One region of the Nonomuraea sp. JJY05 genome, then DNA from elsewhere that is predicted to be linked to it. Evidence: predicted binding sites of a transcription regulator. Region 1 holds the regulator's gene; the other holds the start of a gene.
The links. Region 1 encodes HrcA, which represses chaperone genes, less so after heat shock. Its sites were predicted from a motif close to TTGGCACTCTCNNNNNGAGAGTGCCAA; they were not measured.
Positions count from the first base shown of each region.

Region 2: the regulator HrcA is predicted to act here: its motif matches at 4,214-4,240, upstream of groES (co-chaperone GroES).

Region 1 covers NZ_JBIEIS010000001.1:116,288-132,078, reverse strand. The annotation lists gene ACFKCF_RS00630 (DUF6297 family protein) at 1-760, opposite strand, end outside; gene ccmA (heme ABC exporter ATP-binding protein CcmA) at 789-1,412, opposite strand; gene ACFKCF_RS00620 (hypothetical protein) at 1,564-1,806, shown strand; gene ACFKCF_RS00615 (response regulator) at 1,815-2,525, opposite strand; gene ACFKCF_RS00610 (sensor histidine kinase) at 2,522-3,415, opposite strand; gene ACFKCF_RS00605 (hypothetical protein) at 4,228-4,716, opposite strand; gene ACFKCF_RS00600 (MOSC domain-containing protein) at 4,855-5,490, shown strand; gene ACFKCF_RS00595 (glycoside hydrolase family 18 protein) at 5,897-7,144, opposite strand; gene ACFKCF_RS00590 (styrene monooxygenase/indole monooxygenase family protein) at 7,196-8,401, opposite strand; gene hemW (radical SAM family heme chaperone HemW) at 8,482-9,702, shown strand; gene ACFKCF_RS00580 (DUF4870 domain-containing protein) at 9,699-10,490, opposite strand; gene ACFKCF_RS00575 (DUF3097 domain-containing protein) at 10,487-11,293, opposite strand; gene ACFKCF_RS00570 (hypothetical protein) at 11,311-11,817, opposite strand; gene hrcA (heat-inducible transcriptional repressor HrcA) at 12,330-13,343, shown strand; gene dnaJ (molecular chaperone DnaJ) at 13,355-14,494, shown strand; gene ACFKCF_RS00555 (16S rRNA (uracil(1498)-N(3))-methyltransferase) at 14,496-15,221, shown strand; gene ACFKCF_RS00550 (hypothetical protein) at 15,229-15,791, opposite strand, start outside.
Region 2 covers NZ_JBIEIS010000007.1:329,997-345,787, forward strand. The annotation lists gene ACFKCF_RS12915 (LuxR C-terminal-related transcriptional regulator) at 1-207, shown strand, start outside; gene ACFKCF_RS12920 (DUF5319 domain-containing protein) at 247-624, shown strand; gene ACFKCF_RS12925 (sigma-70 family RNA polymerase sigma factor) at 734-1,369, opposite strand; gene ACFKCF_RS12930 (hypothetical protein) at 1,654-1,926, opposite strand; gene groL (chaperonin GroEL) at 2,120-3,739, opposite strand; gene groES (co-chaperone GroES) at 3,813-4,127, opposite strand; gene ACFKCF_RS12945 (methyltransferase domain-containing protein) at 4,378-5,625, shown strand; gene ACFKCF_RS12950 (hypothetical protein) at 5,810-7,699, shown strand; gene tsaD (tRNA (adenosine(37)-N6)-threonylcarbamoyltransferase complex transferase subunit TsaD) at 7,859-8,890, opposite strand; gene rimI (ribosomal protein S18-alanine N-acetyltransferase) at 8,883-9,314, opposite strand; gene tsaB (tRNA (adenosine(37)-N6)-threonylcarbamoyltransferase complex dimerization subunit type 1 TsaB) at 9,326-9,970, opposite strand; gene ACFKCF_RS12970 (aminoglycoside phosphotransferase family protein) at 10,014-10,943, opposite strand; gene ACFKCF_RS12975 (class F sortase) at 10,989-11,525, opposite strand; gene ACFKCF_RS12980 (hypothetical protein) at 11,528-12,181, opposite strand; gene tsaE (tRNA (adenosine(37)-N6)-threonylcarbamoyltransferase complex ATPase subunit type 1 TsaE) at 12,389-12,847, opposite strand; gene ACFKCF_RS12990 (alpha/beta fold hydrolase) at 12,844-13,896, opposite strand; gene alr (alanine racemase) at 13,942-15,075, opposite strand; gene ACFKCF_RS13000 (NAD(P)H-hydrate dehydratase) at 15,157-15,791, opposite strand, start outside.

The DNA of each region.
Region 1 (15,791 bases):
CGACGGCCGCGTTCGCGACGTGGCCCGCTCGCGTCGAGGCCGTCACGAGGGTGCGGGTGGGGATCCGGTCGAGTGACGCCCACGCCTGGCGTACCAGGAGGGCTGAGGCCGCCGCCGCGGCGGCAGCCGCGACGGCCACCGCCGACAGGGGAGCGCTCGCGGCGACGGCGAGCACCGTGCGCAACTGCCCGCTGACGGTCACGACGGCGACCACCAGCAGCGCGACCGTCGCGGCCGTCAGCCAGACCTGCCACGACTGGGACGCCTGGCCGAGCACCGCCAGGGCCATCCCGCCCGCGGTCGCCGAGACGCCCAGCACCAGCGCGCCGAGCAGGCGCCAGACGAGCTGGTCGGGGGCGCCCAGTACGGCGACCAGCCCCAGCCCGAGCAGCAGCCCGGCCGCCGCCGCCACCATGAACAGCACCCGCGCGGTGCGCCCGAGCAGGTGCCGCCGGTTCAGCGGCGAGGGCAGCAGCCAGGAGGCGTCGGCGGCAGGCAGCATCACGGGTCCCGCCGCGCGGGCCGCGGTCAGGAAACCGGCCAGCGCCAGCGCGAGCAGGGCCGCTCCTGCGCTCACGCGAGCGGGGTCGGCCGCTCCGGCCAGCCCCTGGAACACGGTGGTGAGCGGCTGGCCGAGCACGGCGGCGAGCATCACCAGCCCGAACCCGGCGACGTACCGATCGAGCAGGCCACCTCGGGCCGGGCCACGCGAGCGAAGATATGCCCGCACCACCCGCACACTCCCCGCGGCCCCGCTCACGCGTCCACCCCCACAGCCTTGGCTTCGCTCATGCGTCCACCCCTGACGGTGAGACCTGGCGGGCACGGCCGGCCAGGCCGTGATCGTGCGTGGCCATGACCACGGTGCCTCCCTCGTCCGCGTACTCCTCGAGCAGCTCGCCCAGCCGGGCCCGGAAACCGGCGTCGAGGCCGCGTTCCGGCTCGTCGAGCAGCAGCAACGTGCTCGGCCTGAGCAGCGCGGAGGCCAGGGAGAGGCGTTGGCGCTGCCCGGTGGACAGGTTCAGCGGCGGCGCGTCCGCCCGCTCCACCAGCGCGAACACCTCCAGCGCCGCCTCGACGCCCATGCGAGCCTCGGCGTGCACGGCTCCCATGAGCTCCAGGTGCTCGCGGGCGGTGAGCCCCGGATACCAGGAGGGCTCGTCGCCGAGCATCGCCACCCGGCGCCAGAAGGCGGCGTCGTCGGCCGGCGGCTCCCCGAACACCCGGACCCGGCCAGAGGTGACCGGCTGGAGCCCGGCCAGGCAGCGCAGGAGGGTCGACTTGCCGCTCCCGTTGGGCCCGACGACGGCCACGAGCTCGCCCGGCGACACGGTCAGGTCCATGTCCCGGAGTACGGGATTGCCGCCGAGTTCGACCGTGAGCCGGTGAACGCTGATGATCGAGTCATACACGTACCCGAGCCTAGCCAGCCGCGCGCGCGGATGATCGCGACGATTTTCTGTCGGTGCCATCGCCTACCTTCAGTTCCGAACACCAGTGCGACTGGAGGGTGACGTGATTGCTTCTGAGCGATTCGAGCGTGCCGCCGTGTTGGGGGTTGCCGTGGCTGAGGAGACTCGGCGGCTGCTGAGGCTCCACCTGATTTCGGGGGAGGAGGGCGGCGACGGCACCGTGCTCGTCGACGTGCCCTATCCCGACGCGGTCGTGGTGGCGGCGCTGCTCGATGTGGCGGCGGAGTGTTTCGGCGAACGGGGTGACTCGGTCGAGGAGACCAGGCAGGCGGCGTTGGAGACGTTGTTACAGCTGGCCGGGTTCGACGGTGAGTCCCAGCTCAGGCAGCCCTGACCGCTGCTTCACTGCGGGCTCGCCACTCCGTGCCGGAAGGCGTAGGAGACCGCCTGGGCGCGGTCCCGCAGTCCCGCCTTGGCGAAGAGGTTGTTGATGTGGGTCTTGACGGTGGCCTCCGAGATGTAGAGGCGGCCGGCGATCTCGGTGTTCGAGAGGCCGTCGGCGATGAGAGCCAGCACCTCGCCCTCGCGCGGGGTCAGCCCATCGGGGAGCCCATCACGGACGACTCCAGAAGGAGGAGGAGGGGTGTTGCCGGTTGTGGCCGGGGTTGGCCTGGTGGGCGCCGACATGGTGTCCAGGAGGCGGCGTTGGACGCTGGGGTCGAGTTGGGCGTCGCCGCGCCTCACCGTGGCGACGGCCCTGGCGATGTCGTCGGCGTCCGCGTCCTTGGTGAGGAAGCCGCGCGCGCCCGCTCTCAGGGCCGCGAAGACGGACTCGTCGTCTGAGTACGTGGTGAGCACCACGACCTGGGTCTCCGGAAAACCGGCGCGGATGCGGCCGGTGGCCTCCACGCCGTCCATGCGGGGCATGCGCAGGTCCATGAGCACCACGTCGGGCCTGTGCTCCTCGACCAGCCGCAGCGCCGCCTCGCCGTCGCCGGCCGAGCCGACCACCTCCATGTCCGGCAGCAGCCCGAGCAGCAGCACCAGGCCCTCGCGCACCACGGCCTGGTCGTCCACCACGATGACCCTGGTCATCCGGGCGCCCCCGGTCATGCCGGCACCCTCAGGCGCACCTGGAAGCCACCGTCGCGGGCGCCTGCCGACAGCGTGCCGCCGAGCAGCTCGGCCCGTTCACGCATGCCCACGAGGCCGTAGCCGCCCCCTGGCGAGCCCTTCTCCGCGGAGGCCGGATTGGTGATGCGCAGCTCGCACCAGAGCCGGTCAAACTCGAGCTCGACCGTGGCCGGGCTGCCGGGGGCGTGGCGGCGTACGTTCGTGAGGGCTTCCTGGGCGGTGCGCACCAGGGCGAGCTCCGTCGCCGGCGACAGGCGGTGCTCGGGGCCGGAGATGCGCAGCGTGCAGGCCTGGTGGGCGGCGCTCTCGAAGTCGTCCGCCAGCGTGCGCAGCGCCACGGGGAGCGCGGGCGGGTCCTCGCGCAGCGCCTGCACCGCGCGCCTGGCCTCGTCGAGCCCCGACTTGGCCAGGTCGCGGGCCAGGGTGACCCGGTCGAGCGCTTCGCCCGTGCGCTCCGCGCGCAACAGCAGCTTGGCGCCCTCCAGGTGGACGAGCTGGGCCGAGAGGGAGTGGGCGAGGATGTCGTGGATCTCCCTGGCGATCCTGGCCCGTTCCGCGAGCACGGCCTCACGAGCCTCGGCGGCCCTGGTGGCCTTGCGCTGTCTGGCCGCATATGAGATCAGGACGATCAGGCAGGTGCTGAGGATGAGCGGGAGGTCCCGGGCCGGGTTGCCGACGATCGCACCCGCCACGACCAGGCCGCCGACGGCCAGCAGGCCGATGGGCAGCGCCTGGCGCAGGGTGAAGCGGGTCACGGCCAGGCTGACGCAGATGAGCAGCGCCCCGATCGCGGCGCCGCCGTCGGTGAGGGTGCTGAGGGCGATGGAGAGGACCACGGCGAGGGCGAGGGCGATCAGCGCGACAGGCACCCCGAAGACCCGCAGCGCCCGCGAGCCTCCTGCCTCCGCGCCTGCTGGGTCACCGCCCGGCGTCCACAGACTGCTCGACGCTGACGGCCCCGGACCGGCGAGCGCCAGTGGCTTTGAGGGCTTCGGTTTGCTGGGCGGCGGGGGCTCTGGCTGTGGTCGGTCACCTCGCGCCACGGGCTCTGGCTGTGGTCGGTCGCCTCGCGCCGGTGATACCGGTTGCGGCGGGCCGCTTGCCGCCGGGGCTTCCGATTGCGGTCGGCTGCCCGGTGCCGGTGCGGGCGCCGGTGCGGGTGCCAGTGCGGGTGCGGGTGTCGGTGCTCCTGGGCGGCTTGCGCTGCCTGGCGCCGACGGTTGCGCTGGGCCGCCTGGCGCCGGCGCTCTTGGGTCCGTCGGATCCGGTGGTGCTGGCGGTTGCGGTGAGCTGGCTGGTGCCCGTGCTCCTGAGCCGCTTGGGACCTCCTGTCGGGGCCCTCGTGAGACTTCCCTCGGGACCGCCCATGGGGCCTCCGGCAGGCTCTCCTGCCGGGTCACCCGTAGGAGGATCCGTGGTGCCTTTCGGGGGGACTCGCGTCGGGTCTCCGGTGAGGCGTTTCGGTGGGAATCCCGGCGGGAGGGGTGGAGCCGCGTGCGCCGGGCGTGGAGCGAGAGGAACAGGGTGGTGAGCAGGGTGAGGCCCAGCCCGGCGGTCAGGAGGGTGACCGCCAGTCCGGTGCCGGTCAGGCCCGGCGCGGGGGTCGCTCCCATCTGGGCCACGATCAGCAGCGCGATCACCCCGAGCTGCAGCGTGAGGGCGATTCCGTACGGCGCACGCATCACCCCACGACGGTATCCGGTCGCCTGTTCGTGCTCGAAAGCGCACGACCCCTTTGGGCGACGACGTACGCCTGGGCGCCGATGGTGAGGCCGATGAACAGCATGATCCCGCCGGTGGAGAGGTCGAGGCCGAGGGCGCCTCCGGCGAAGTACAGGCCGACGCGGATGGCGACCGAGGCCAGCCACACCAGCATGGTCCAGCCCGTGGCTCTCGACCAGGAGACGCCGGAGTCGTCCAGCCACACCCGTACGGTCGTCGCCCGCCACACGCCCAAGGCGACGGCGATGACGGCCTCCACCAGGGCCAGGCCGAGGCTGAGCGCGAGGTGCCGGGGATCGATGACCCCGCCCGACGCGATGCCGAGGAGGATCATGGCGGCGGCGGTGTAGCGGATGCCCCGCTTGGCGGTGGGTCGGGTCTGCATCTGGCGGTAGACGACGAACACCACGGCGAGGGGGACGAGGAGAGAGATCAGTATGGGTTCCACGGGTTTGACCGTAGGGATCGGCGGGGGCGTACCGGATCGGCCCGAGGGTTGAGTGCGCGGATCTCCACCCTGGGGTGGAGATCGGGGCGAGGGGTGATCGGGTCGCTGGGGGAGCGGGCTCTCGGTTACCGTCCAAGCATGGGCGTTGTCTCCGTAAACGTGGGCAAATCGGTCGAAGCTGAGTGGGCGGGGAAGCTGGGGCGTACGGCGATCGACAAGCGGGCGGTCACGCACCGGGTGGCCGTACTGGCCAACGGGCTCGCGGGTGACGAGCGGGCCGACCAGAAGCACCACGGCTCGCCCGATCAAGCCGTCTACTCGTACGCCAGGGAGGACTACGACTGGTGGGAAGGGGAGCTCGGGCGGGAACTGAGTAACGGGCAGTTCGGCGAGAATCTCACCACCTCCGGTCTCGACGTCACGGACGCGGTGATCGGCGAGCGCTGGCGGGTGGGCAGCGCCTTGCTGGAGGTGAGCGGGCCCCGGATACCGTGCGTGGTGTTCCGCAACTGGATGGATGAGCCGGGGTGGGTCAAGCGCTTCACGGCGGCGGGGCGGCCCGGGGCATACCTGCGGGTGGTCTCACTTGGGGAGCTTGGTGCCGGGGATGAGGTGGAGGTCGTCTCGCGGCCCGAGATCGGGGTGACGGTGGGGGACTGGTTCCGGGCCCGGCATGGGAACGAGGAGGCGCTGCGCCGCATCCTGGCCGTTCCCGGGCATGACGCCGAGTGGGATCGCATGGCCGAGCGACTTTTCAGCGGCCAAGCATCTTAGGCCGCCCACCCTGCCGAACCCGGGTCCGCGCAACCGGGTGCCGCGCAACCGGGTCCCGCTCGGCCGGATCCCGCTCGGCTGGGTCCCGCTCGGCCGAGTCTTGTTCGGCTGGGTCACGTTCGGCGTGGTCCCGCTCAACGGGGGTCCCGCTCAGCCGGATCCCGCTCAACCCGGGTTCCGCTTGACCCGGGTCGCTTGAACGGGGCCGCTCACCCGGGGCCGGTCGAACGCGTGGTGGCTCCGGCGTTCGGAAGGCGCGGTGGTGAGGTGCTGGAGGGTGGGGTGGCGTGGAGGTGCTGGAGGGATCGGGGTGGGGCGGAAACGGCGGGAGGGCCGGGCGGCATGGTGTGCGCCCGGCCCTCGGGGTCGGGGTGGTGTGATCAGCCCGGAGGCGAATCGGTTGGGGTCAGCGCAGGATCGAGTACAGGGCTGAGGTGAGGGAGGCGTGGGCGTCGTCCTGGTCGATGGACCACATCATCGAGCCACCCAGCCCCTTGAGGCGGATGTAGGCCGCCTTCTGCAGGAGCACCGCCGGATCGTCGTACGACCAGAACTCGTTCCCGTCATACAGCCAGAGCGTCCCGGTGCGCAGGTCCCGGTAGCGCTTGCCGGGCTTGGTGACCAGGTCCTTGTAGTCCTCCGTCCCGGGTCCCCACTTCCCGGCGGCGGGGCCGGTGGCCGGCTTGTAGAGGCCGTCGCCGCCGCCGGTGACCCCGGTCCAGCCCTGGCCGTACGCGGGTACGCCGACCACGATCTTGCGGCCGGGTGCCCCGCGGGACAGGTAGTCGCGTACGGTCTGGTCCACGCTGTAGCGCACCGGGTTCGGATCGCGCCGATCGCTGAAGAGGTTGCCGTTGTGCCCGGTCTGCGCCTCCCAGGTCCCGTGCAGGTCATATCCCTGGACGGTGGCGAAGTCGAGCGCCCTGAACACCCGGCGCACCTCGAACCCGGCGTCGATCTTGGCCGCCGCGGCCGGGAGGAAGGCCGTGAGCTGCGCGCTCGGTGAGAAGACGGAGAGCTGTGCCCGCAGTTCCTCCGCGAACAGCGTGAAGTTCCGCCTGTCCTCCGGCCGGATGACGTTCCCCTCAGCGCCGGAGGAGCCCGGCCACTCCCAGTCCAGGTCGATCCCGTCGAACACCCCGGCTCCGGCACCCGCGGGGAGGTCCGGCAGGTTGCCGCGCAGCCACAGGTCGATGCACGAGCGGGCCAGCGCCGAGCGGGACTCGGCGGTGAGGACCGCGTCGGAGAAGTACTTGGACCCGGTCCAGCCGCCCAGCGAGATCATCACCTTGAGCCCCGGGTGCTTGGCCTTGAGCTTGCGGAGCTGGTTGAGGTTGCCGTTCAGGGCCTGGCCGGGAGCGTCGGCCACGCCGTCCACGCTCTGCTCCGCGGGCACGGGCCGCTGCCAGTCGGCCCACGGGTCGGCCGAGTAGCAGGCGCCCTCGGCGTTCACGAACCCGAACGCGTAGTTCAGGTGCGTGAGCTTGGCCGCGGCGCCCGTGGCGTCCACGTCCTGGACGTGGTAGTTGCGCCCGTAGACGCCCCACTGGATGAAGTACGCGACCCGTTTGAAGCCGGTGCGGGCCTCGGCGGGCGCGGAGATCGCCGTGCAGCCGAGCAAGAGCGAGAGCGCGAGCAGGATCGTCTTCTTCACGAGGCGACTCCCGGGAGGGGATATTTATAGGAAACTTTCCTAAAAGTAGAGCTACGGCTCGCCGCCGTCAACGATCCGCGCCACCTCGTCGGGGCTGGAGATCACCGCCCACGCGTACGCCGGGTTCGCGAACAGGCCGAGGACCAGGTCCGCCACGTCCTGCCTGGTCGTGGCCGCCAGCAGCAGGGTCACGACGTGTGCGGCCGGCGGCCGCAGGAACGCGTTGGTCCACTCGGTGACCGGCGCCGCCGCCTCCCACATCCGCTCCGCCGTGGCGCGGCCGAAGGCGGCGTCGTACGGGCCGCCCGCCGCGATGGCGTCGGCCGCGATCCAGGCGCAGGCCGAACCCAGGTTCGCGCCCTGGCCGGTCAGCGGGTCGTTGGTGATCCAGGCGTCGCCGACGGCCAGCGCGATCCGCCCGCTGGGCAGCTCGGCCACCGCCTCGCGGACGACCGGCGTGACCGCCCCCTGCAACAGGTCGTCCTCGCCCAGCAGTTCCAAGCCCCCGTCCACCCGCTCGGCCAGCCGCGGCGCGTGCTCGGCGAGCAGCCCGGCCAGCTTCCCGGCGACCTCGGCCGCGGGCAGGCGCGAGAGCGGCTCCAGCGGCCCGCCCGGAACCGCCTCGACCAGCACGCCGGAGACCACGCCGTGCCTGGTCATCATCGGCATGCGCAGGATCTCCCCGCACCCGGGCGAGACGTTGTAGCTGAACATGGGGCCGAGGTCGAGACCGCCGTACAACCCGGCCGTCAGGACCCGCTGCGGCCGGTCGAACGGCGACCGAGCCGGGTCGCGCGGGAACAGCTCCGCCACCGAGCGCCGTCCGGCCGTGACCACCATCAGCTCGTGCTCCCGGGACCAGCGGTCCACCTGCGCCGCGTCCGGCGGCGCGCCGGTGACGACGACCTCGCCGCCCCGGCCGGTGAAGTCGTCCAGGTACGCGGGCAGCAGCAGCCGGAAGTCGACCGCGTGGAACGGCTCGGAGATCCCGGCGAGGAACTCCAGCGGCGGATCCCCCTTGATCGAGAGCTTGGCGGAGCTCATCAGGCATCCGGGATCCCGGAAGTGCTCGCTGCCGAGCTCCCGCTCCCGCGCCTGGGTGCGCCCCATCCTGGTCACCGTGTTGGGCAGCCGCCCCGAGCGCATGGAGTCGGCGTCCCGCTCGCTGTAGAGCGTGGCCTCGACGCCGAGCTGCTGCAGGCGCAGAGCGAGGGTCAGCCCCGAGATTCCCGCGCCCACGATGCCGATGCCCGCCATGTGATCAACCCCCTTCGGGTAGTGAACCTGCCGAGGGTCGCAGTTCGATAGCACCCTCGAACACCCGGCAAACTGAAAGGGTGCCATCCACCCTGCCTGACGGCGATCCCGTGCCCACCTCGGGCCAGCTGCCCGACAGCGCCCTGAGGGGCCTCGGCGAGCGTCCGTTCGGCTTCTACGTGCACGTGCCGTTCTGCGTGACCCGCTGCGGCTACTGCGACTTCAACACCTACACCGCCGCCGAGCTGGGCCCCGGCGCCTCGCACCGCGACTACGCGGACACGGTCGTCGAGGAGATCCGCCTCGCGCGCCGCGTCCTGGGCGCGGCCGAGCTGCCGGTGGAGACGGTGTTCTTCGGCGGTGGCACGCCCACGCTGCTTCCCCCGGAGGACCTGGCCAGGATTTTGGCCGCGATCGACTCGGAGTTCGGGCTGAGCGCGGGGGCCGAGGTGACCACCGAGGCCAACCCCGAGTCCGTCGACCCGGCCTACCTCGACAAGCTCCGCCAGGGCGGCTTCAACCGGGTCAGCTTCGGCATGCAGAGCGTGCGCGAGCACGTGCTCCAGGTGCTCGACCGCCGCCACACCCCCGGCAGGGCGGCGGCGGCCGTCAAGGAGGCGAGGCAGGCGGGGTTCGAGCACGTCAACCTCGACCTGATCTACAGCACGCCCGGCGAGTCCGACGACGACTGGCGGGCCTCGCTGGCCGCCGCGATCGAGGCCGGGCCCGACCACGTGTCCGCGTACTCGCTGATCGTCGAGGAGGGCACCAGGCTGGCGGCCAGGATCAGGCGCGGAGAGCTGCCCATGCCGGACGACGACGTGGCCGCCGACCGCTACCTGATCGCCGACGAGCTGCTGTCCCAGGCCGGGTTCGACTGGTACGAGGTGTCCAACTGGGCCATCTCCGACCGGGCCCGCTGCCGCCACAACCTGCTCTACTGGACCGGCGGCGACTGGTGGGCCGCCGGGCCCGGAGCCCACAGCCACGTCGGCGGCACCCGCTGGTGGAACGTCAAGCACCCGGCCGCCTACGCCCAGCGGCTGGCCGCGGGCACTTCGCCCGCCCACGCGCGCGAGGTGCTCGGCGACGACGATCGGACGGCCGAGCGGCTGATGCTGGAGCTGCGGCTGTCGTCCGGCTACCCGCTGGCCGAGGTGGCCCCGGCCGCGCGCCCGGCCGTGGCGAGCGCGCTGGCGCGCGGCCTGCTGGAGCCCGGGCCGTTCAGGTCGGGCCTCATGGTGCTCACGCTCCAGGGGCGGCTGCTGGCCGACGCCCTGATCAGGGATCTGCTGGTCTAGGTGATCAGGCGGATGGCGAACGGGTAGCGGTACCGCTCGCCCTTGTTGGTGGCTATGGCGGCCTGGATGTGGAAGATCAGGGACAGGATCCAGACGACCGGCAGCAGGAGCGCGCCGATGAAGACGATCACAAGGAAGCCCGAGATCACGTAGCCGATGAACATCGTGATCTGGAAGTTGAGCGCCTCCGCCGCCTGATCCCTGACGTAGGGGGACTCGTCCTTCTTCATCAGGTAGATGATCAGCGGGCCGACCCAGGAGACCAGCAGGCCGAGCAGGTGCGAGAGCATCGCCATGGTGGTGTCGTCGGTGCCCGGGCGAGGGCCGAACCTGCCGGGGACGTACGGCTCGCCGGGCGCGCCGTACGGGTAGCCGGGGGGATGCGGCGCGGCGCCGTAACCGGGCGGGGGAGGACCGTAACCCTGGCCCTGCTGCCCGTAGCCGGGCTGCCCGTAGCCGGGTTGCCCGTAACCAGGCTGTCCGTACGCCGGTTGGCCGTAGCCGGGCTGGGATCCCGGCTGCTGCCCGTATCCCAGCTGGCCGTAATCGGGCGCGGAGCCGGGCTGCTGCCCGTAAACCCCGGGCGCGGAGCCGGGTTGCTGTCCATAGGAGCCGGGCTGTTGCCCGTAGGCCCCGGGTTGGGAGCCGGGCTGCTGTCCGTAGGCGCCGGGCTGCTGTCCGTATCCTGGCTGCTGGGGGCCGGAGCCCTGGCTGGGCGGGATGCTCGACGGGGGGACGAAGCGGGTGGCGTCGTCGTCCGGCGGCGGTTGCGGCGGGTCCTGGCTCATGTTGCCTCCGTAACGAAGTCGATCAGTTCCTCGACCCGGCCGAGCAGTTCCGGCTCCAGGTCTGTGTACGTGGAGACGGCCCCGAGGATCCGCCGCCACGCCTCCGCGGGCTCCATGCGCCAGCCCAGGGCGGCGATGACGCCCTCTTTCCACGGCACCCCGCGCGGCACCGCGGGCCAGGCGGGGATGCGCAGCACGGACGGCTTGACCGCCTGCCAGATGTCGATGTACGGATGCCCCACGACGAGCACGTCCGGCGAGGTGATCTCGGCGGCGATCCTGCTCTCCTTGGAGCCGGGCACGAGGTGGTCGACCAGCACCCCCAAGCGGCGCCCTGGCTCGGGACCGAACTCCGCCACGATGGCCGGCAGATGGTCCACACCCTCCAGATATTCGACCACGACCCCCTCGACCCGCAGGTCGTGGCCCCAGATCTTCTCCACCAGGGCGGCGTCGTGCACGCCCTCCACATAGATGCGACTCTCCCGGGCGACCCTCGCCCGCAGCCCCTCCACGGCGATCGAGCCCGACGCGCTGCGCCTGGGCCCCGCCGGGGCCGCCGACGGGCGTACCAGCGTCACGGGCTTGCCCTCCAGCAGGAACGCGGCGGGCGCGAGCGGGAACAGCCGGCGCTTGCCGAACCTGTCCTCGAGCGTGACGGCCTCCTTGTCGCAGGCCACCACCGCGCCGCAGAAGCCGCTGTCGGCGTCCTCCACGACGAGGTCCCGCTCGGCCGGCACCTTCGGGATCTTGCCCTTGCCCGGCCGCCGCCAATTCCCCGCCAGCACATCGCCCTCGTACACACGGGGACCGTAGCAAATCACCCGCCGACCGCAAGGCGCTTGCGCGCGCCGCTGCGGCGGACCAGCACGGTGATGGTGCCGGCGATGGCGATGAGCAGGCCCACACCGGGGATCAGGATGAGCGCCATCACCCCGCCGGCGATGCCGCCCGCGGCCGAGGTCAGCTCGCGGCCCACGCCGTAACGCACGTCGGCCTGCTCCTGGGTGGTGCAGGACAGCTGGTAGTCGCCCCTGGAGGGCGCGTTGATCACGAGGATCTGCTCCCAGCTGACGGAACCGGACGTGACCGTCTGCGTGCCCGTGGTCTTGGCCAGTTTGGCCCCGTTCGAGATCTGGCACTCGTAGTGGACGGCGGTGTCGCTGGAGAGGTAGACGGCGGGCTTGTTCGCCGGGTCGATCGGCACCGTCACGGTTTCGCCGGCCGCGAACGTCTTCGTGGGGGCTATGTTGCCGACGCTGCTGACGATGCCGTTGGCGAACAGGACGACGCCTGCGACCGTGCAGACCACGGCGATGCCCCACACGAGTGCGATCCACCAAAGTCGCGGTTTGATGGCTTTCGAGTCGATTCGTGGGGGGAATTGGGGTTGTTGGCCGTACTGTCCGTACTGAGGAGGTGGGCCGTATTGGGGCGGCGGGCCGTACTGCGGTGGCGGGCCGTACTGAGGCGGAGGCCCGTACTGCGGCGGCGGCTGGCCGTAGCCGGGCTGCGACCCGGGTTGAGGGCCGTAGCCGGGCTGGGACCCGGGTTGAGGGCCGTAGCCGGGCTGGGACCCGGGCTGAGGACCGTAACCCGGCTGGGACCCGGGCTGTGGGCCGGGCCCGGGCTGGGAGCCGGGCTGGGGCCCGTATGGCGGAGGCGGGGAGTTGTCGCTCATGTCGGCAAGTGTGGTACTTGCCCCTTGTAAGAAGCTAGGAGCCGGGTTGCGACCTTGTGTTATCGCACCTTGTGAGTGAGAGCCGTACACTTGGCACTCAGGAACACAGAGTGCTAGATGGTTGCGTTCCTCGGATGTCAGAGGCAGGAGGTGAGCACGTGCTCGACGATCGAAAGCTGGCGGTGCTCCGCGCCATTGTCGAAGACTACGTGTCCACCAACGAACCGGTGGGCTCCAAGGCGCTCGCCGAGCGCCACAACCTGAAAGTCTCCCCGGCCACGGTCAGGAACGACATGGCCGCGCTGGAGGAGGAGGGTTACATCACCCAACCCCACACCAGCGCCGGCCGCGTGCCGACCGACAAGGGCTATCGGCTGTTCGTCGACCGGCTCTCGCAGGTCAAGCCCCTGTCCGGGGCCGAGCGCAGGGCCATCGAGACGTTCCTGGCCGGCGCGGTCGACCTCGACGACGTGGTCACCCGCACGGTCCGGCTGCTCGCGCAGCTGACCAGGCAGGTGGCGGTGGTGCAGTATCCGACGCTGACGCGTTCGACGGTCAGGCACGTCGAGCTGGTGCCGCTGAACGACCGGCGGGTCATGCTCGTGCTGATCACCAACACCGGCCGCGTCGAGCAGCGCGTCATCGAGCTGCCCGAGGTGATCGAGGACACCCGCATCGCCCACCTGCGCGCGGTGCTCAACGCCTGCCTCGACGGCTGTGGCCTGAGCAACGTGCCCGAGCTGGTCGCCGACCTGCCCGAGCGGCTGCCTCTCGAAGACCGGCCCGCCGCGGCGACGATCCTGTCGGTGCTGCTCGAGACACTGGTCGAGCGGCACGACGAGAAGATCGTGTTCGCCGGCGCGGCCAACCTCGCGGGCGCCGACTTCGCGACCGGCCTGCGCGACGTGCTCGAGGCGCTGGAGGAGCAGGTCGTGCTCATGAGGTTGCTCGGCGAGACATCCGCAGACACACCGTCCGCGCTCACCGTGCGCATCGGCTCCGAAAACCCCTATCTGCGGGGGACATCCATAGTCGCGACCGGATACGGTTCAGGCGACAACCAACTGGCCCGGCTCGGGGTGTTGGGGCCCACGAGGATGGACTACCCAGTGACGATGGGCGCCGTGCGCGCGGTGGCACGCTACGTCAGCCAGATCCTGGCTGCATCATAAGAGGTCGATAAGTGGCAAACAGCGACTATTACGCCACCCTCGGGGTGCGCCGTGACGCCAGTCAGGATGAGATCAAGAAGGCCTACCGCCGACTTGCCCGCGAGCTGCATCCCGACGTGAACCCCGATCCTGAGACCCAGGAGCGGTTCAAGGAGATCACGCAGGCCTACGAGGTGCTGTCCGACCCGAACAAGCGCCAGATGTACGACCTGGGTGGCGACCCCTTCGGCGGCGCCGGAGCAGGCGCGGGCGCCGGCGGGTTCGGAGCGGGCTTCCCCTTCAGCGACATCATGGACGCCTTCTTCGGCACCGCGGCCGGCGCCAGGGGGCCGCGCTCGCGGGCCCGCAGGGGACGCAACGCCACCATCCGGGTCGAGCTCGACCTGCGCGAGACGGCGTTCGGCACCACGCGCGAGCTGGTCGTCGACACGGCCGTGCTCTGCGAGGTCTGCCAGGGGGCCGGCGCGGCGCCTGGCACCCACCCCGACACCTGTGACATGTGCAACGGGCGCGGCGAGATCTCCCAGGTCACCCGCTCGTTCCTGGGTCAGGTCATGACCTCGCGGCCGTGCCCGCAGTGCGGCGGTTTCGGCAGCATCATCCGCCACCCCTGCCAGGAGTGCTCCGGCGACGGCCGGGTGCGCACCCGCCGTACGATCAAGGTCCGCATCCCCGCGGGCGTCGAGGACGGCACCCACATCCAGCTCGCCGGCGAGGGCGAGGTCGGCCCCGGCGGCGGCCCGCCCGGAGACCTGTTCCTCGAGATCGTCGAGCGCGCCCACGAGATCTTCGAGCGGCGCGGCGACGACCTCCACTGCACGGTGCAGATCCCGATGACGGCCGCCGCGCTCGGCACCATCCTGGCGGTGGAGACGCTCGACGGCTCCGAGGAGGTCGACGTCCGCCCCGGCACGCAGTCGGGCCAGGTCATCACCATGTTCGGGCGGGGCGTGCAGCGGCTCAACGAGTCCGGCCGCGGTGACCTGCTGATCCACGTCAACGTCGAGACCCCGACCCGCCTCGACCCCGCGCAGGAGGAGCTGCTGCGCGAGCTGGCCAAGCAGCGGGGCGAGGAGCGGCCGCCGGGCAAGTTCGCCCCCGGCCAGCAGGGCTTCTTCTCGCGGCTGCGCGACGCCTTCAACGGCAGGTGACGTGACCGTCCCGGTGTTCCTGTCGCAGGAGCTGGACGGACCCGAGCTGACGCTCGGCGGCCCGGAAGGGCGCCACGCGGCCTCCGTGCGGCGCCTGCGGGCCGGCGAGCGGATCGATCTGACGGACGGCGCCGGCGCGGTCGCCGAGTGCGTCGTACGCGAGGTCCTCAAGGACGCGTTGAGGCTCGACGTGCTGCGCCGCTACGAGATCGAGCCGCCGCGGCCGCGGCTGGTCGTCGTCCAGGGGCTGCCCAAGGGCGACCGGGGCGAGCTGGCCGTCGAGATGATGACCGAGGCCGGCGTGGACGTCATCGTGCCCTGGGCGGCCTCGCGCAGCATCACCCAGTGGAAGGGCGACAAGGTCGCCAAGGGGCTGCACAAGTGGCGCTCGACGGCTCGTGAGGCGGGCAAGCAGGCCCGCAGGTTTCATCTTCCCGAGGTGACGGAGCCCGCCACCACCGCGCAGGTCGAGAAACTGCTGGCGGGCGCGGCGCTGGGGCTGGTGCTGCACGAGGAGGCGGCCGAGCCGCTGTCCGGCGTGGCGCTGCCCGCGTCGGGCGACATCGTGATGGTCGTGGGGCCCGAGGGAGGCGTCTCGGAGGACGAGCTGGCCGGGTTCCGGGCGGCCGGGGCGGTCCCCGTGCTGCTGGGGCCCACGGTGCTGCGTACGTCCACGGCGGGGGTGGCGGCGGCCTCCGTGCTGCTCACGCGTACCGGACGCTGGTAGGGGCCTTTCAGGGCGTCGTGCGAGAGGCGTCCATCAACGGGCTGGTCATGTCGGTCGGACCCTCGGTGATGTCGTCGGGCGGGCACTCGTCGGCCGGGCACGCCGTGGGCTGCAGGGTCTCCTCCACCGACGGCGACGGCGACGGGGTCGGCGAGACCGTGGGACAGTCGGTCGGCGGGTCGGCCTGCTCGGCCAGGGGAGACGGGCACTCGGTCGGCGCCGTGGGGGTGGGCGTCGGCGAGGGCCTGCTGGTCGATTCGGCCCTCTTCGTGGGCCGGGGCGTGGGGCTCTTGGAGGGGATCTCCGGGATCCCCACCGGGTGCTGGTCGTGGCTGGTCGGCTCCCTGGGCGGCGGCTCCTGGGAGCGGGTGGTGGAGGAGTTGGACGGCACCTTGGAGGTCGTCTCGCTGTCCACCCCGATGACGGGCTGGTCGATGATCTGCTGGCGCAGGCTGGGAACGGCCATCACGATCGTCCCCGCCACCAGAAGGGCGCTGGCGGCGGCCGCGCCCGCTCGCCACCAGAACAGATTGCGCACGCCGCGCCGCTCGATGCGGGCGCGGATGATCT
Region 2 (15,791 bases), on a different contig from region 1:
CCCCTGCCGTGGGGCCGCAGGAGCGACGGCATGGTCCAGGTCCTCCGCCTGGCCGCCCAGGGCATGTGCGACGACTCCATAGCCCGCCAGCTGGGCGTATCGGTGCGAACGGTCCGGGCGAGGTTCGCGGACGCCATGTCCGAACTGGGCGCTCAGTCGCGTTTCCACGCGGGCGTGGAGGCCGCCAGGCGCGGATGGCTGAGGTAATGTCCACCGCTCGGGCCGCTTCGGTCATATGGTGGGAAGGTGCTGGAAGACGTCCCCCGCGACCCGTTCGCGGACGACCCGAACGACCCTTCCTCGGCGATGGGCGCCCTCGACGACGCCGAGCCACTCACCGCGGCCGAACGTGACGAGGCCATCACGGACCTCGCCGACGTCGAGGTCTTCCGCTCCCTGCTCGAACCGCAGGGGGTGCTGGGCCTCGTACTCGACTGCCCTGAATGCGGCGAGCAGCACTTCTTCGACTGGGAGCTGCTGCGCGGCAACCTACGACAAATGATCGAGAAAGGCCAGCCACAGGTCCACGAGCCGGCCTTTCACCCCGACCCCGCCGACTACGTCAGCTGGGAGTACGCCAGAGGCTACGTCGACGGCGTCATCGACACGGAGGAACGCCGCTGACCGACATCATCGAGCAGCACGGCCAGCAACCGCACGGCTGGATCGCCTGAGTCAGGCCTGTCTCCACGACCGAGCGCGTCGAGCAGCGCGTCGGTCTCCTCCTCTGGCGTCAAGCCGACTCCAGCTCGGCCATCTGCCGCAACCTGGCCAGCGCCCGATGCTGGGCGACACGAACCGCACCCGGTGACATACCGAGTACATTACCGGTCTCCTCAGCCGACAACCCCGACACCACCCGCAACAGCAGCAACTCGCGCTGGTTCTCGGGCAACCTGGCCAGGAGCCTGCGCGCGTGCTCGACCTCGATGTAGCGGACCACGGTCTCCTCGGGCCCCGGCCCGTCGTCCGGCCCATCGGGCAGATCCTGAGTCGGTACGGCCGAGCGCACCGAACTCCGTAGCGCGTCGGCCACTTTGTGCGAGGCGATCCCGAACACGAAGGAGGCGAACGGCCGCCCCATGTCGCGGTATCGCGGCAGCGCGGACAGGACCGCGATGCACACCTCCTGGGCTACGTCATCGGCAATGTGATATTGCCCTGAAACCCTGCCCAGCCGGGCGCGGCAATACCGCACCACCATCGGACGCAACTCACCGAGCAGAGATTCGATCGCACTGCGATCTCCCTGTACGGCGAGGCTCGTCAGTTCCCTAAGGTCGGAGTCATCCGTCCGTGCCGGAAGTCTCGACGCGAGCCTTACCCCAATTTTGGCGTCGGCGACGCTTCCCTCGCTCACGATAGGCATGATGCCCGCACTGATCCGGCCTGTCGTCATGGCGAACGGCTACGGATTGGTCACATTGAAGCGACGATAACGGGCAGTAATCAAATGACCACACTAAGGCTTAACTAGTGACATAATGTTTCATCCCATAACCTGGAATGAACGACAATTGTCAGATCCCAGACGCTTATCACCCGCTCCCGGTTTACTCCAATAATCCACCTTTTCCACCCACTTCTCCCCAACCGCCCGCTCACGGCGCTGCAGCATGCCGATGATCTCTTCCCTCCCGCGGGCCCGGCTCGTCATTCCGTCCCCCCGTCCGAGATGAGCACCATCAGCTGCGGACGACTACGAAGCTCGCGAATGAACCCGTCCTCGCCGGCTTCCCAGCGCGTGCGGCTGACGACCACCGTGTTGAGCTGACGTCCAAGCCTGGATCTCGCCCGTTCTGCGGCATCGCGTAGATCATCGCGATCGGGACGGCCGATCACCAGAAGGTCGATGTCGACCGGAGACGGGCCGGGCTCCCCGCGCATCCGGGCCGCCCACGAGCCGAAGACGAGGGCCTTCTCCATACCACCGACGCCCGCCAGTTCCTCGGCGAGGACCTGGGCCGGGCCGAGGATGATCGTGACGAGGTCGCGGAGCGGACCGTAAAAGGGCGCGCTGCGGTTGGCGCTGCGCGATCGGCTTGCGCTGAGCCGTCCCCCGAACGCCGAACGGCCCGCAACCCTTTCGGGTGCGGGCCGTGGCGAGAGAAGAGACGGGTCAGTGGCCGTGGCCGTGACCGTGGCCCGCGCCGGCGGCCGGGGCCTCCTCCTCGGGCTTTTCCACCACGAGCGCCTCGGTCGTGAGGAGCATGCCCGCGATCGACGCGGCGTTCTGGACGGCCGAACGCGTGACCTTGACCGGGTCGATGACGCCCTGCGCGATCAGGTCGCCGTACTCGCCGGTCGCGGCGTTGAGGCCGTGGCCGGCCTCCAGCTCGGCGACCTTGTGGGTGACCACGTAGCCCTCGAGACCGGCGTTCTCGGCGATCCAGCGGGCGGGCTCGACCAGGGCGCGGCGCACGACGCCGACACCCGTGGCCTCGTCGCCCGTCAGGCCGAGGTCGTCGAGGGTCTTGGAGACGTGGATCAGCGCGGAGCCACCGCCGGAGACGATGCCCTCCTCGATCGCGGCGCGCGTCGCGGAGATCGCGTCCTCGAGGCGGTGCTTCTTCTCCTTCAGCTCCACCTCGGTGGCGGCGCCGACACGCAGCACGCACACACCGCCTGCGAGCTTGGCCAGGCGCTCCTGCAGCTTCTCGCGGTCCCAGTCGGAGTCGGACTGCTCGATGGCGAGCCTGATCTCCTTGACGCGGTCCTCGATGGCCTGCGCGTCACCGGCGCCGTCGACGATGGTGGTGTTGTCCTTCGTGACGACGACGCGGCGGGCCGTGCCGAGCACCTCGAGACCGACGTGCTCCAGCTTGAGGCCGACCTCCTCGCTGACGACCTGGCCACCGGTGAGGATGGCGATGTCCTGCAGCATGGCCTTGCGGCGGTCGCCGAAGCCCGGGGCCTTGACGGCCACGGAGGTGAAGGTGCCGCGGATCTTGTTGGTGACCAGGACGGCCAGGGCCTCACCCTCGACGTCCTCGGCGATCACGAGCAGCGGCTTCTTCGTCTGGGCGATCTTCTCCAGCAGCGGCAGGAAGTCCGCGATGGAGGCGATCTTGCCCTGGTTGATCAGGATGTAGGCGTCCTCGAGGACCGACTCCATCCGCTCGGGGTCGGTCACCATGTACTGCGACACGTAGCCCTTGTCGAACTGCATGCCCTCGGTGAACTCGAGCTCCATGCCCATGGCGTTGGACTCTTCGACGGTGAGGACACCGTCCTTGCCCACCTTGTCGAACGCCTCGGCGATCAGGTCGCCGATCTGCGCGTCCTGAGCGGAGATCGTCGCGACATTGGCGATCTCCTTCTTGTCGGCCACCTCGCGGGCGCTGTCGAGCAGCTTGTCGCTGATCGCCTTGGCGGCCTTGTCGATGCCGCGCTTGAGCGACAGCGGCGAGGCGCCGGCGGCCACGTTGCGCAGGCCCTCGCGGACCATGGCCTGGGCCAGCACGGTGGCGGTGGTGGTGCCGTCACCGGCGATGTCGTTGGTCTTGGTGGCAACTTCCTTGGCGAGCTGGGCGCCGAGGTTTTCGTAGCGCTCCTCCAGCTCGATCTCACGAGCGATGGTCACACCGTCGTTCGTGATCGTCGGCGCACCGAACTTCTTGTCGATGACGACGTTACGGCCGCGCGGGCCGAGGGTTACCTTGACGGCGTCGGCGAGGGCGTTCACACCGCGCTCGAGCGCGCGGCGGGCGTCCTCGTCGAACTCCAGGATCTTCGCCATTGCTTGAAAGTCCTCTCCTAGCGTCGAAAGCCCCGGCCGCCCTCAAGAGCGCCCGGGGCTCGACACATCCGGCTTACTTCTCGATGATCGCGAGAACGTCGCGGGCGGAGAGCACGAGGTACTCCTCGCCGCCGTACTTGACCTCAGTGCCGCCGTACTTGCTGTAGAGGACGATGTCGCCCTCAGAGACGTCGAGCGGAATCCGCTTGTCGCCGTCCTCGTCCCAGTTGCCGGGGCCCACCGCGAGGACCTTGCCCTCCTGCGGCTTCTCCTTGGCGGTGTCAGGGATGACCAGGCCGGAAGCGGTGGTCTGCTCGGCCTCAAGCGGCTGAACCACAATGCGGTCGCCGAGCGGCTTAACGGGAACCTTGGTGGCGGTCGTCACGATCGGACCTCCCCTTCAGATTTGAATGATCTAGAAGAGGCGACCAGCTGGGCCTGCCGTCGCGGGTGTCAGACCTGCCTCGTCGCACGTTGGCACTCTCAAGGGGAGAGTGCCAACAGGAAACATATGCAAGAGGGGCTTGACAGTCAACACGAACGCGTCTGCTGAGAGCGATCAGACCGAATCCGCCCCCCTCTGGATACGGTACGCCCTTGGTCCGACCGGGTCGGACGTGGCGCTAACGTCGGGTGATGTGGACCTTGACGCCTTCGACGAGCTGTTGACACCGCGCGGGCAACGCGCACTCGCGGAGGCCGTGGAGCTGGTGGGCACGGATCCCGTGGCCGCCGCCACAAAGCTACGCAAGACGTACGACGCCGCCCTGACCTCCGCCGCTCTCACCCAGGCGGGGCTGCGGGAGCGCGCCAGGGCCAAGTTCGGCGAGGACGCCGGGCGGATGTACTTCACGCCACACGGCCTGGAGCAGTCCACGCGGACGGAGGTCGCCGAGCACCGCGCCCGCCGCCTCGCCGGGACACGGGCGGACGCGCCCCCGCAGGGGCTCGGCGTCGCGGGCGCACTCCCGGCGGGCGCGTCCCCGGCGGGCGCGTCCCTGCATGGGCTGAGGGTTGTGGACGCCTGCTGTGGCGTCGGCGGCGACTTCCTCGCGCTGGCCCGCGCCGGCTGCACCGTGGCCGCCGTGGACACCGACCCGCTGACCGTCGCCGTGGCCAGGGCCAATGCCGACGCGCTCGGGCTGGGCGGCAGGGTGACGGTGTCCGTGGGGGACGCGGCGGAGGTCCGGCCGGAGGAGTACGACGTGCTCTTCGCCGACCCGGCCAGGCGGACGAGCCGGGGCAGGACGTTCGACCCCATGGCCTACTCCCCGCCCTGGCCGGTGGTGCTCGACCTGGTCTCCAGAGCCTCCCGGGCGTGCGTCAAGGTCGCCCCGGGCATCCCGTACGAGTTCATCCCCGAAGGCGCCGAGGCCGAGTGGGTCTCGTACAAGGGCGAGGTCAAGGAGGCCGCCCTCTGGATCGGCCAGGAGGGAGCGCGGCGCCGCGCCACCCTGCTCCCCGGCGGCCACACGCTGGCCCCCACGGGCGCCGAGGCCCCGGTCGGCCCGGCCGGCAGGTACGTCTACGAGCCGGACGGCGCGGCCATCCGGGCGCACCTCGTGGGCGAGGTGTCGGAAATCGTGAACGGACGCCTGCTTGACCCGATGATCGCCTACATCACCGGTGACGACCTGATCGACACTCCATGGGCGACCAGATATGAAATAGAGAGCGTTCTCCCCTTTTCCGGGAAAAAGCTCCGCGCCGCACTCCGCGAGCGACAAGTCGGAAATGTCACCATCAAGAAGCGTGGCTCCGCCGTCGACATCGAACGCCTCCGCTCAGATCTCCGCCTAAATGGCGAAAAATCAGCAACTATCATCCTTACGCGGATCCTCGATAAGCCATCGGTCATCATCTGTGACACCTCTCCACCTGCCTGAACCGGTCATTCTGCGTTAACCTCGATCTTTCACTTCGCCCCTGACGGACCTTGATCGAGAGGCTAAGGTGGGCGGACGGGAGTTCTCCCCTGATGCGGTTTCCGCGTTCCCGCTCGTTCATCTGAAAATCGACCTATATACCACCGCTGCGCGGCAGACCGTCGGCGAGCCAAAGGAGCTTTCGGTGGACCATTCCAACCACACCACCCTTCTCCAGGCAGGAGGCCAGTCCGGCATCTCCGAGAGGATGCGGGACCTGCTGGCGCGCGCCTCGCAGGATCATGTGTACGAGCAGCGCACGCAGGGAGCCGTGCTGGACGAGATCCGCCAGCGGCTCGAAGGCATGGAGTGGCTGCTGCGCGAGGTGCGCGAGCGGGAGCTCGGCGGCCTCAGCGGCACGCTGCAGGCGGTCAGCGGGCGGCTCGACGACATCACCGCCAAGCCGCCGATGTGGGCGGAGGGGCTGGCTCAGCACGTCGAGGCGGTACGCGACCATGTGGACACCGTCGGGGAGCGGATCGGAGAGGTGGACGCCCGCGTCGCCCCGTTGGCCGACCTGCCCGGCCTGCGGGCCGACCTGGGCACCATGGGCGAGGGTGTGGACGAGGCGCTCACCCGCCTGAAGACGGTGCTCGACACCACCGACGGCCTCACGAAGGGGATGTCCGACTTCGCCGCCAAGCTGGCCACGCTCAACACCAGCATGGAGGCCGCCGCGAGCCGCTTCACCAGGCTCGACAAGTCGATGGCCGACCTGACCACTCGCACCGACCGGGTCGAGGTCGCGGTCGGCGACCTGTCGGAGCACCTCACCGCCCGGCTGAGCGCGCAGGACAAGCAGCTCGCCGTCCGGATGGACGAGACGGACCAGCGGCTGACCACGCGCCTCGACGAGGCCGACCAGCGCCTCACGGCCCGCCTCGACGAGGCCGACCAACGGCTCTCCGACCGCCTCGACGACACCGACCAGCGCCTGTCCGACCGGCTCGACGAGACCGATCAGCGCCTGTCCGACCGCCTCGACCAGACCGGCCTGCGGCTGACCGCCCGGATGGACGAGACCGACCAGCGCCTGGCCACCAGCCTCGTCGAGGCGGACGAGCGGCTGGCCAGCCGCCTCAAGGAGTCCGACGAGCAGCTCGGCAGCCGCCTGTCCGACGTGGAGCTGCGGCTCGCCACCAGGCTCGACGAGGCCGACCAGCACCTCGCGGTCCAGCTCGGCGAGAGCGAGCAGCGCCTGAGCGCCCGGCTCAGCGGCGTGGACGCCCGGCTCGACCGGGTCGAGGGCAGGCTCACGGGGCTCGACTCGAGGCTCACCGGGTTCGACAGCCGCCTGGAGTCCGCCGACGAGTGCCTGGCCGACATCGACACCAGGCTCGACGGCCTCGACGGCAGGATGGCCGGCGTCGACAAGCGCCTCCTGTCCGTGGACAACCAGCTCGGCGGCGTCGACAAGCGCCTGGGGACCGTGGACGGCCACCTCGGGCGCCACGATGACAGGTTCGACGCGCTCGACGTACGCATCGACGCCCGCTTCGGCGCCCTCGACGAGCGCATGGCCACCTCCGACCAGCGCCTCGGCGAGCTGTCCACGCGCAACGAGGGCCGCTTCAACAAGCTGGACACCCAGATCGACTCCATCGACGAGCGCCTGGTCGAGGCCGAGGAGCACCTGAGCAGCCGGTTCGACGGCATCGACACCCGCTTCAACGGCCTCGACACCCACCTCAACGGCCTGGCCACCCGCGCCGAGCAGGCCAGCGCCCACCTGGAGTCCGTCGACGACCGCATCGAGACCGTCAGCGAACGCGTGGGCCGGCTCCCCGAGGCCCTGTCGGGCCAGAGCGAGCTGCTCCAGGCGCACGCCGGGGACCAGGCCGAGCGCCTGACCGCCGCCGCCAACGCGCTCACCGAGCTCGTCACGGCGCGTCCCGACCGCGACCAGCTCACGGAGACGGTCACCGGCATCGTCCAGCCCGCGACCGACGACCTCACCAAGCGCCTCGGCGCCCTGGAGGAGACCATGCTGGCCCTGGCCGAGGCCCTCCTGCGCCCCACCAGGGTCAAGGACTGAGCCCCTGGGCCGTGTCCCCGGCGGCACGGCCCAGCCGTCTCAGCCAGAGCCTGACGGGCCGAAGTCCCTCACCGCGGCCGAGGTCGCTTGGGGAGACCCGGGACGCGGTGAGCGCCGCCTGGGGCCGTGCCGTCGAAGGCACGGCCCCAGGAGCGACACTCACACGTGAACGGTCGTGATCGGCAGCGAGGAGTCGGCGGGGATCTCCAGCGTCGACGGCGTGATCCCGGCCGCGACCAGGTTGGAGCCCAGGGCGGCGACCATCGCGCCGTTGTCGGTGCACAGACCGGGTCGGGGCACCCGCAGCCGTACGCCGGCCGCGTCACAGCGCTCCTGGGCCAGCGCGCGCAGCCGCGAGTTGGCCGCCACACCGCCCCCGATCAGCAGGTCGTGCACGTCGTACTTCCGGCATGCCTGCAGCGCCTTGCGGGTCAGCACGTCGACCACGGCCTCCTGGAACGAGGCCGCCACGTCGGGCACGTGGATCGACTGCCCGGACGCCTCGCGGGCCTCGACCCAGCGCGCCACGGCCGTCTTGAGCCCGGAGAAGGAGAAGTCGAGCGTCCCGTCGTCGATCTTGCCGCGCGGGAACGTGATCGCCGCGCCCGAGCCGTCGCGCGCGGCCCGGTCGATGTGCGGCCCGCCGGGGAACGGCAGCCCCAGCACCCGCGCGACCTTGTCGAACGCCTCGCCGGCCGCGTCGTCGACCGTCGAGCCGAGCGAGATCACGTCCGAGGCCACGTCGGGCACGAGCAGCAGGGACGAGTGGCCGCCCGACACGAGCAGGGCGATGCACGGCTTGGGCAGCGGCCCGTGTTCGAGCTGGTCGACGGCCACGTGGGCGGCCAGGTGGTTGACGCCGTAGAGGGGCACGCCGAGGCCGAGCGCGTACGACTTGGCGGCGGCCACGCCCACCAGCAGCGCCCCCGCCAGCCCGGGGCCGGCGGTGACGGCGATGGCGTCGATGTCGGAGAACTTCAGGCCTGCCTCGGCCAGCGCGGCCTCCACGGTCGGCGTCATGGCCTCCAGGTGGGCGCGCGAGGCCACCTCGGGCACCACGCCGCCGTAGCGGGCGTGCTCGTCCATGCTGGAGGCGATCGTGTTGGCCAGCAGGGTGTGGCCCCTGACGATGCCGATGCCGGTCTCGTCGCAGGAGGTCTCGATGCCCAGGACCAGTGGTTCGTCAGTCATCAAGATTCCTTCTCATCATGATCGCGTCGGTGCCGTCGTCGTAGTAGCGGCGGCGGGTGCCGATCTCCTCGAACCCGTAATGCCGGTAGACGGCCTGCGCGCGCGGGTTGTCGGCGCGTACTTCGAGGAAGATCTCCCGCGCTCCCCGGCGGCCCGCCTCGGCCAGCAGCTCGGTCAGCAGGGCGCCGCCGACGCCGGTGCCCTGGTGCTTCTCCAGCACCGCGATGGTCTGCACGTCGGCCTGGTCGACCGCGGCGGCGAGCCCGGCGTAGCCGATGATCTCGTCGTCCACGAGGGCCACCACGTAGTGGCGCGAGCGCGGCATGTCGGCCAGCTCGCCGCGCATCATGCCCTCGCTCCACGCGTCGAGCGGGAACGTGGTCCGCTCGATCGACATGACCGCCGGCAGGTCGGCCTCGGTCATCGGCCTGAGCTTCACGCCGTCACCCGCTTGGGCGCCCCGGGCACGGCGGCGTCGGGTCTGCGCAGGTAGATCGGGCGGGGCGGGTCGAGCGGCGTGCCCTCGGCGAGCCGCTCGGCCGCCAGCGCGGCCAGGGCCCCGGCGTAGGGGTATGGGGGCGCGTCGCTCTCGCCGAGGATCTCGGCGTAGAGGCCGGCGCCTGCGCCCACCACCGGCAGCCCGTCCACGGGCACGTCGGCGGGCCGGTCGACGAAGGGGCCGTCGAGTCTGGTGCGCATGTCGGCGTAGCGCGCCCAGAACACCTCTTTGCGGCGCGCGTCGGTGGCCACCAGGAACGGCTCGGCGAGCCCGCTGCCGTAGGCGACGGCGTCGAGCGTGCAGATGCCGTACGCGGGGACGCCCAGCGTGGTGGCGAGCCCCTGGGCGGTCATCAGCCCGACGCGCAGCCCGGTGTAGGGGCCGGGGCCGCTGCCCGCCACGATGGCGGTCACGTCGCGCAACGCCGCGCCCGCCTCGTCCAGCACGTGTTCGATGGTGGGAACGAGCAGCTCGCCGTGACGCCGGGCGTCGATCGTCGTGTGTTCGGCGAGCACCCGCCCACCGTCGTGGAGCGCGGCGGTGACGGCGGGTGTCGCGGTATCAAAGGCCAGGACCAGCACGGCTGTCTAGCCTACCCGCCGCGCGGCCCGCCGCCTCCAAAAGTCAAGACCAGCCCGTACGACGCTTGAGCCAGTCGAGCGCGACCACCCCTTGCGCCCGCTGGAACGCTCTGACCGTGGGCAGTCCCGGCGGGTCCGGCAGACGGCCGTGGCGGACGAAGTAGCCGCAGAGCCCGGCGACGAACGCGGTCACCGCGGGGTCGGGATCGGTGAACAGCTCGTGCGGCATGGGGCCGCCCTGCATGCCGACCGAGGGCAGCATGGCCACCAGATCGATCCAGGGCGCGCCCACGCAGGCCCACGGCCAGTCCACGACGTAGACGCGCTCGCCGCTGAGCAAGACGTTGTCGGCCCGTAGGTCCCCGTGGAGCAGGGTGCCGCCCGCCGCCCCCTCGGCCCAGCCGGACTCGAGCTCGGCCAGCTCGCCGAGGTGACGCAGCGCCCACGGGTCGAGCCCGTCGGTGTCCTCCTCCAGTAGGCGGCGCCAGCCGCGGAACGACGAGTCGAGGGCCTCGGCCACGGGCGGCGCGGCGATCGGGGCGGGGGTGAGCTCGGCCGACATCCGCCTGACGGCGTCGAGCACCCGGTCGAGCTGGTCGCGCCGCCACGGCAGCTCGGGATGCTCGCCCTCGACGTCCTCGAAGACCAGCGCGACCCAGCCCTCCAGTTCGAAGCCGGTCAGCAGCCTGGGCGCGGGCACGGAGTCCGGCAGCGCGGCGGCGATCTCCAGCTCGGCGCGGTAGATGCGGACGCTCTCGGCATTCGGCTCGGGGCCGACGGCCTTGACGAAGGCGCGCCTGCCGTTCTCCGCGCGCAGGCGGGCCGCGGCCGCCGGGGAGAAGCCGCCGGGCTGGGTGACCGCCTCGGTGACGCGCGCCCCGAGGAAGTCCTCGACCTCCGCGCGCACCTGCGGGTGCACATCGCCCCAGGGCAGGCGTACGCCGGACGCGGGCGGGCTGGTGTTCACAGTCACCCCTCCATGATCCTGGACGAGGGGAAGGGGACCGCAAACCGTTTTTCAGGCGCGTGAGGCGTACACGATGATGTTGTCCAGGTATTCGCCCTTGGCGTAGTCGAACTTGCCGCCGCAGGTGACCAGCTTGAGGCCGTCCTCCAGGTACACGCGCCTGGTGGGGAAGCTGTCCTTGTGCACCTGCTCGATGTGGTCGACCTTGAAGCTCACGACCTTGCCGTCGCTGCGCTCGACCTTGACGGTCTCGCCCTTGCGTAACTGCCTGAGCTTGTAGAACACGGCGGGGGCCGTCTTGGTGTCGACGTGGCCGATGATCACCGAGGCGCCCTTCTCGCCGGGCACGGCGCTGCCGGAGTACCAGCCGGCGACCTTCGGCTTCTCGTACGGGGGCAGCTCGACCTCGCCGTCCTTGGACAACCCGAGCTTCATGAGCGGCGCGTCGACGTCGATCGAGGGGATGTCGATGCTCTCGGGCACGATCGACGCGGTGGGCGTGGAGCCGGTCTGCATGCCCTTGCCGAACGCGACCAGCAGCAGGCCCGTGGCGGCGCCGGCGAGCACCACCCGTCCAGGGCGGGCCATCGCTACGCCTTGCGGCGCTTGACCGCGAAGCCGATGCCCGCGACCAGGGCGAGGCCGACCAGCACACCCGCGGGACCGATCGGGATCGAGGAGTCGTCGCTCGCGTCCATCCCGTACGTGCCGCCGCCGCCGGCCTTGGGCGCCTTGCTCGGCACGGTGGAGGGCACGGCCTCGGCCGCGGCGACCCTGAGGGTGGCCCGGCCCAGGTCGTTGGTGCCGTCGCACTTGACGTCGACCCGGTAGGAGCCGCGTCGGACCGTTCCCGAGACCTGCGCCTCGCCACGCACCCAGGGCGAGCCGTTGGCGGGCGTGGCGGTCGCGGTGGGGGTCGCCGTGGCCCCGGCAACGGGGTTGAGCACGACCCCGTTCACGAATGCGCGCGAGGTCCCGGTGCCGGTGTGCGCCGGGCCGCCGGTCGGCACGGGGCAGTTGGCCAGGATCCACACCTTGGAGGTCTCGCCCGCGGTGACGCGGTCGGGGTTGAGCTGGACCGAGATGGTCTGCCTGGTGGTCGTGGGCCGCGGGCTGCCCGTGGCGGTGGCGCTCGGGGCGGTGGCGCTCGGAGCGGCGGTGCCGCTGGCTGTGGGGGTGGGCGTGGCTGTGCCTGTTGGATTTGTCTCGGCGGAGGCCGTGCAGCCGGTCAGACCGACCATCACGATGGCACCCGCATACGCGACTCGCCTGACCCTGAGCACCGGCCGCACCCCACTCCGCCGTCGTACCACCCAGCATCCATCAGAAATATGGATGTCGCCCCTCCTGATACCCAGAAAATCTGGGCCAATCCCTGACCAACGATCATGATTTATGTCTTTGGCCTGGTACGTCAAGGGTGCCAGTATTGCCGAAAATTGACGGCTGTTTTAGCCTTCCAGCGGCTCAGACGGCGTGTCGGCCCATCTCGGACCCACTCCGCGCAGGGTGACAATGCGGGCCTCCTCGCCCGCCTCGCGGTCGATGTGGATCTCCAGCCGGTCGTCGGCCAGCCCCTCGACCAACCCCTCGCCCCACTCCACGACGGTGACGGAGTCTTCCAGCGAGGCGTCCAGGTCGAGGTCGTCGACCTCCAGGTCGCCGCCGAGCCGGTAGGCGTCCACGTGCACGAGCGGCGGCCCCTGGCGCAGCGAGGGATGCACCCGGGCGATCACGAACGTGGGCGAGGTGATCGGGCCGCGTACTTTGAGCCCTTCGGCGATGCCCTGCACGAGCGTGGTCTTGCCGGCGCCGAGCGCGCCCGACAGGACGAGCAGGTCTCCGGCGTGCAGCAGCCCGGCCAGGCGGGCGCCGTACGCGCGCATGTCCTCGGCGGTCGCGAGCCTCACTGCATCTCCACCCTCTTGATCAGGTCGCGCAGCGCGTCGTTGACGGCGCCCGGCCGCTCCAGCTGGATGAGGTGGGACGTGTCGGGCACCTCGGTGAGCTGCGCCTTGGGCAGCGCGGCGGCGATGGCCTTGCTGTGCTCGGGCGGGGTGAGCCAGTCGCGCTCACCCACCATGATCGCGGTGGGCACCGGGTCGAGGACGTCGAGCGCGGAGAGCTTGTCGTGGTTCATCAGCGCCGGGTAGAAGTCGGCCACCACCTCGGTCGGTGTGGCCCTGATCATCGACTCGGCGAAGTCGACCACGGTCGGGCTGACGTTCTTGGAGTCGCCGAAGCCCATGTAGCGGGTCATCAGGAACGCGATGTCGCTGCCCGCGCTGCGGGTGCGGTCGACCAGGGCGCCGCCCTTGCCCAGGATCGAGACCGTGGACGGGGCGATCTTGTGCACCACCTTGGACACCATCGCGGGCAGCCCCAGCGTGAGCTCGGCCAGCTTGCCCGCCGAGGTCGCGATGAGCGCCACGCCGCGGATCTTGTCGGCGAAGAGCTCGGGGTGGCTGTCGGCCAGCGCCATGATCGTCATGCCGCCCATGGAGTGGCCGACCAGCACGCACGGGCCCGGCACGAACCGCTCGATCACCTCGGCGAGGTCGGCGCCCAGCCGGTCGATCGTGCTGTCGTCGGAGCCCGCGCGCTGCGAACGCCCGTGCGAGCGCTGGTCCCACAGCACCATGCGGTAGTTTTCGCGCAGGTCCTTGCGCTGGTAGTGCCAGGACTCCAGGTTGAGGCAGTAGCCGTGGCAGAAGACAACGGTCAGCTCGGCGTCTTCGGGCCCGTCGATCTCGACGTGCAACGCTTTCCCGTCCGAGGTGATGAGCGTGCGCTCCCTGCCCCGCAGCTCGCCGAACGGCTCGCTGGCCTCGGCGTCGGGGCGCAACCTGATCCGGCCGACCGCGTACCGCTTGGCCAGCGCCGCCGCCGCGACGCCGGCGGAAGCCGCACCGACGAGCGCGCCGGCGATGCCTACCCTGCGCCGTGTTGTCGTCGTCATCTCCCCGATCCTTCTCCGCTCATGCCCGACGCGAAGTGCCCGTCGTCACTCCGAGCGCCTGTGCTCGTAGACCCGCGGCACGCGCGACCCGATCCTGGTCACGATCTCATGCGTGATCGTGCCGAGATTATCCGCCCACTCCTGAACGGTCGGCTCGCCCCCGTCACCGGGCCCGAACAGCACGACCTCGTCGCCCGCCGACAGGGGGTCGTCGCCCATGTCGATCATGAACTGGTCCATGCACACCCGGCCCGCGATCAGCCTGCGCCGCCCGCCGGCCAGCACCTCGGCCCGCCCCGTCGCGTGCCTGAGGATCCCGTCGGCGTATCCGAGCGGCACGAGACCGAGCGTGGTCTCGCGGTCGGTGACGTACAGGTGAGCGTATGACACGCCCGAGCCCTCCGGAACCCGCTTGACCAGCCCGGCCTGCGCCACGAGCGTCATCGCCGGCCTGAGCCCGAAGTCGCCCAGCTCGGGGACGGGGCTGAGGCCGTACATCGCGATGCCGGGCCTGACCAGGTCGTAGCGGGCCTCAGGGAGCGTCACGGTGGCCGCGGAGTTGGCGAGGTGCCTGATCACGTGGGAGCCTGCCGCGCCGGCCCGCTCGGCCAGCTCCAGCGCCGTCCTGTACGCCTCCTGCTGCTGCTCGATCGACGGGTGGCCGGGGATGTCGGCGCAGGCGAAGTGGGACCAGAGCCCGACGATCTCGACGACGCCCTCGGCCTGGAGCTTCAGCGCCCCGTCGAGCAGCCCCTGCCAGGCGGCCAGCGGCGAGCCGCCCCTGCTCATGCCGGTGTCGGCCTCCAGGTGCAGCCTGGCCGTGCGCCCCGTGCGGCGGGCGGCGGCCTCGATCTCGCCGAGCAGCCCGGCGTCGGAGGCCGACAGCTCGATGTCCTGGTCGAGGGCCTCGTCCAGGGGCTCGCCCGGGGTGATGAGCCACGACAGGATCGGCGCGGTCACCCCGCCCGCGCGCAGCTCGAGCGCCTCCCGGACGAACGCCGTGCCCAGCCGGCTGGCCCCTCCCTCGATCACGGCCTCGGACGCCGGCACCAGGCCGTGCCCGTACGCGTCGGCCTTGACGGCGCCCATCAGCTCCGCGCCGCCGGCCCGCTCCTTGAGCAGGGCCACGTTGTGCCTGATCGCGGCCAGATCGACCCGCGCCTGCGCCGGTGTGGCCATCGAGGAGTACATCCTTCCAGTGTGGCAGCTCACGCGGGTGGTCGAGCGCGATTTCCGCCCCCGCCCGACGACCCGCCGCCCCTACGACGAGCGGCCCTCGCCGGTCACCGCGCGGATGGTCGCCGGCACCGCCGCGGCCACGTCGGCCGCGGTCAGAGGCGCGCCGTCGGCGGCCCGCCGCCCGGCGAGCCCGTGCAGGAACGCCCCGCAGGACGCCGCGTCGTAGCAGCTCAGCCCCTGGGCGAGCAGCGCCCCGGCGATCCCCGCCAGCACGTCGCCGGTCCCCCCGGTGGCCAGCCAGGACGTGCCCGTGACGTTCACCCTGACCGGCCGCGACTCCTCGGCCACCACCGTCGTGGAGCCCTTGAGCAGCACGGTCACGCCCAGCTCGGCCGAGGCCCGGCGGACGTGCTCCAGCCGGGCGGCCTCGATGGCATCCCGGTCGGCGCGGATGAGCCGCGCCAGCTCTCCGGCGTGCGGCGTGATCAGGACGGGCGCCTGCCGCCGCAGCAGCCCGCGGTCCCGGGCCACCAGCGTCAGCGCGTCGGCGTCGATCAGCACGGGCACGTTGGACGCCAGCACCTGGGCGGCCACCTCGTGTGCCCACTCGCCGGTGCCCAGACCCGGCCCGAGCACCCACGCCTGCACCCGGCCCACGTCCTCGATGGAGGGCCGGTCCAGCTCGGTGACCACGGCCTCCGGCCAGTGCGCGCGCA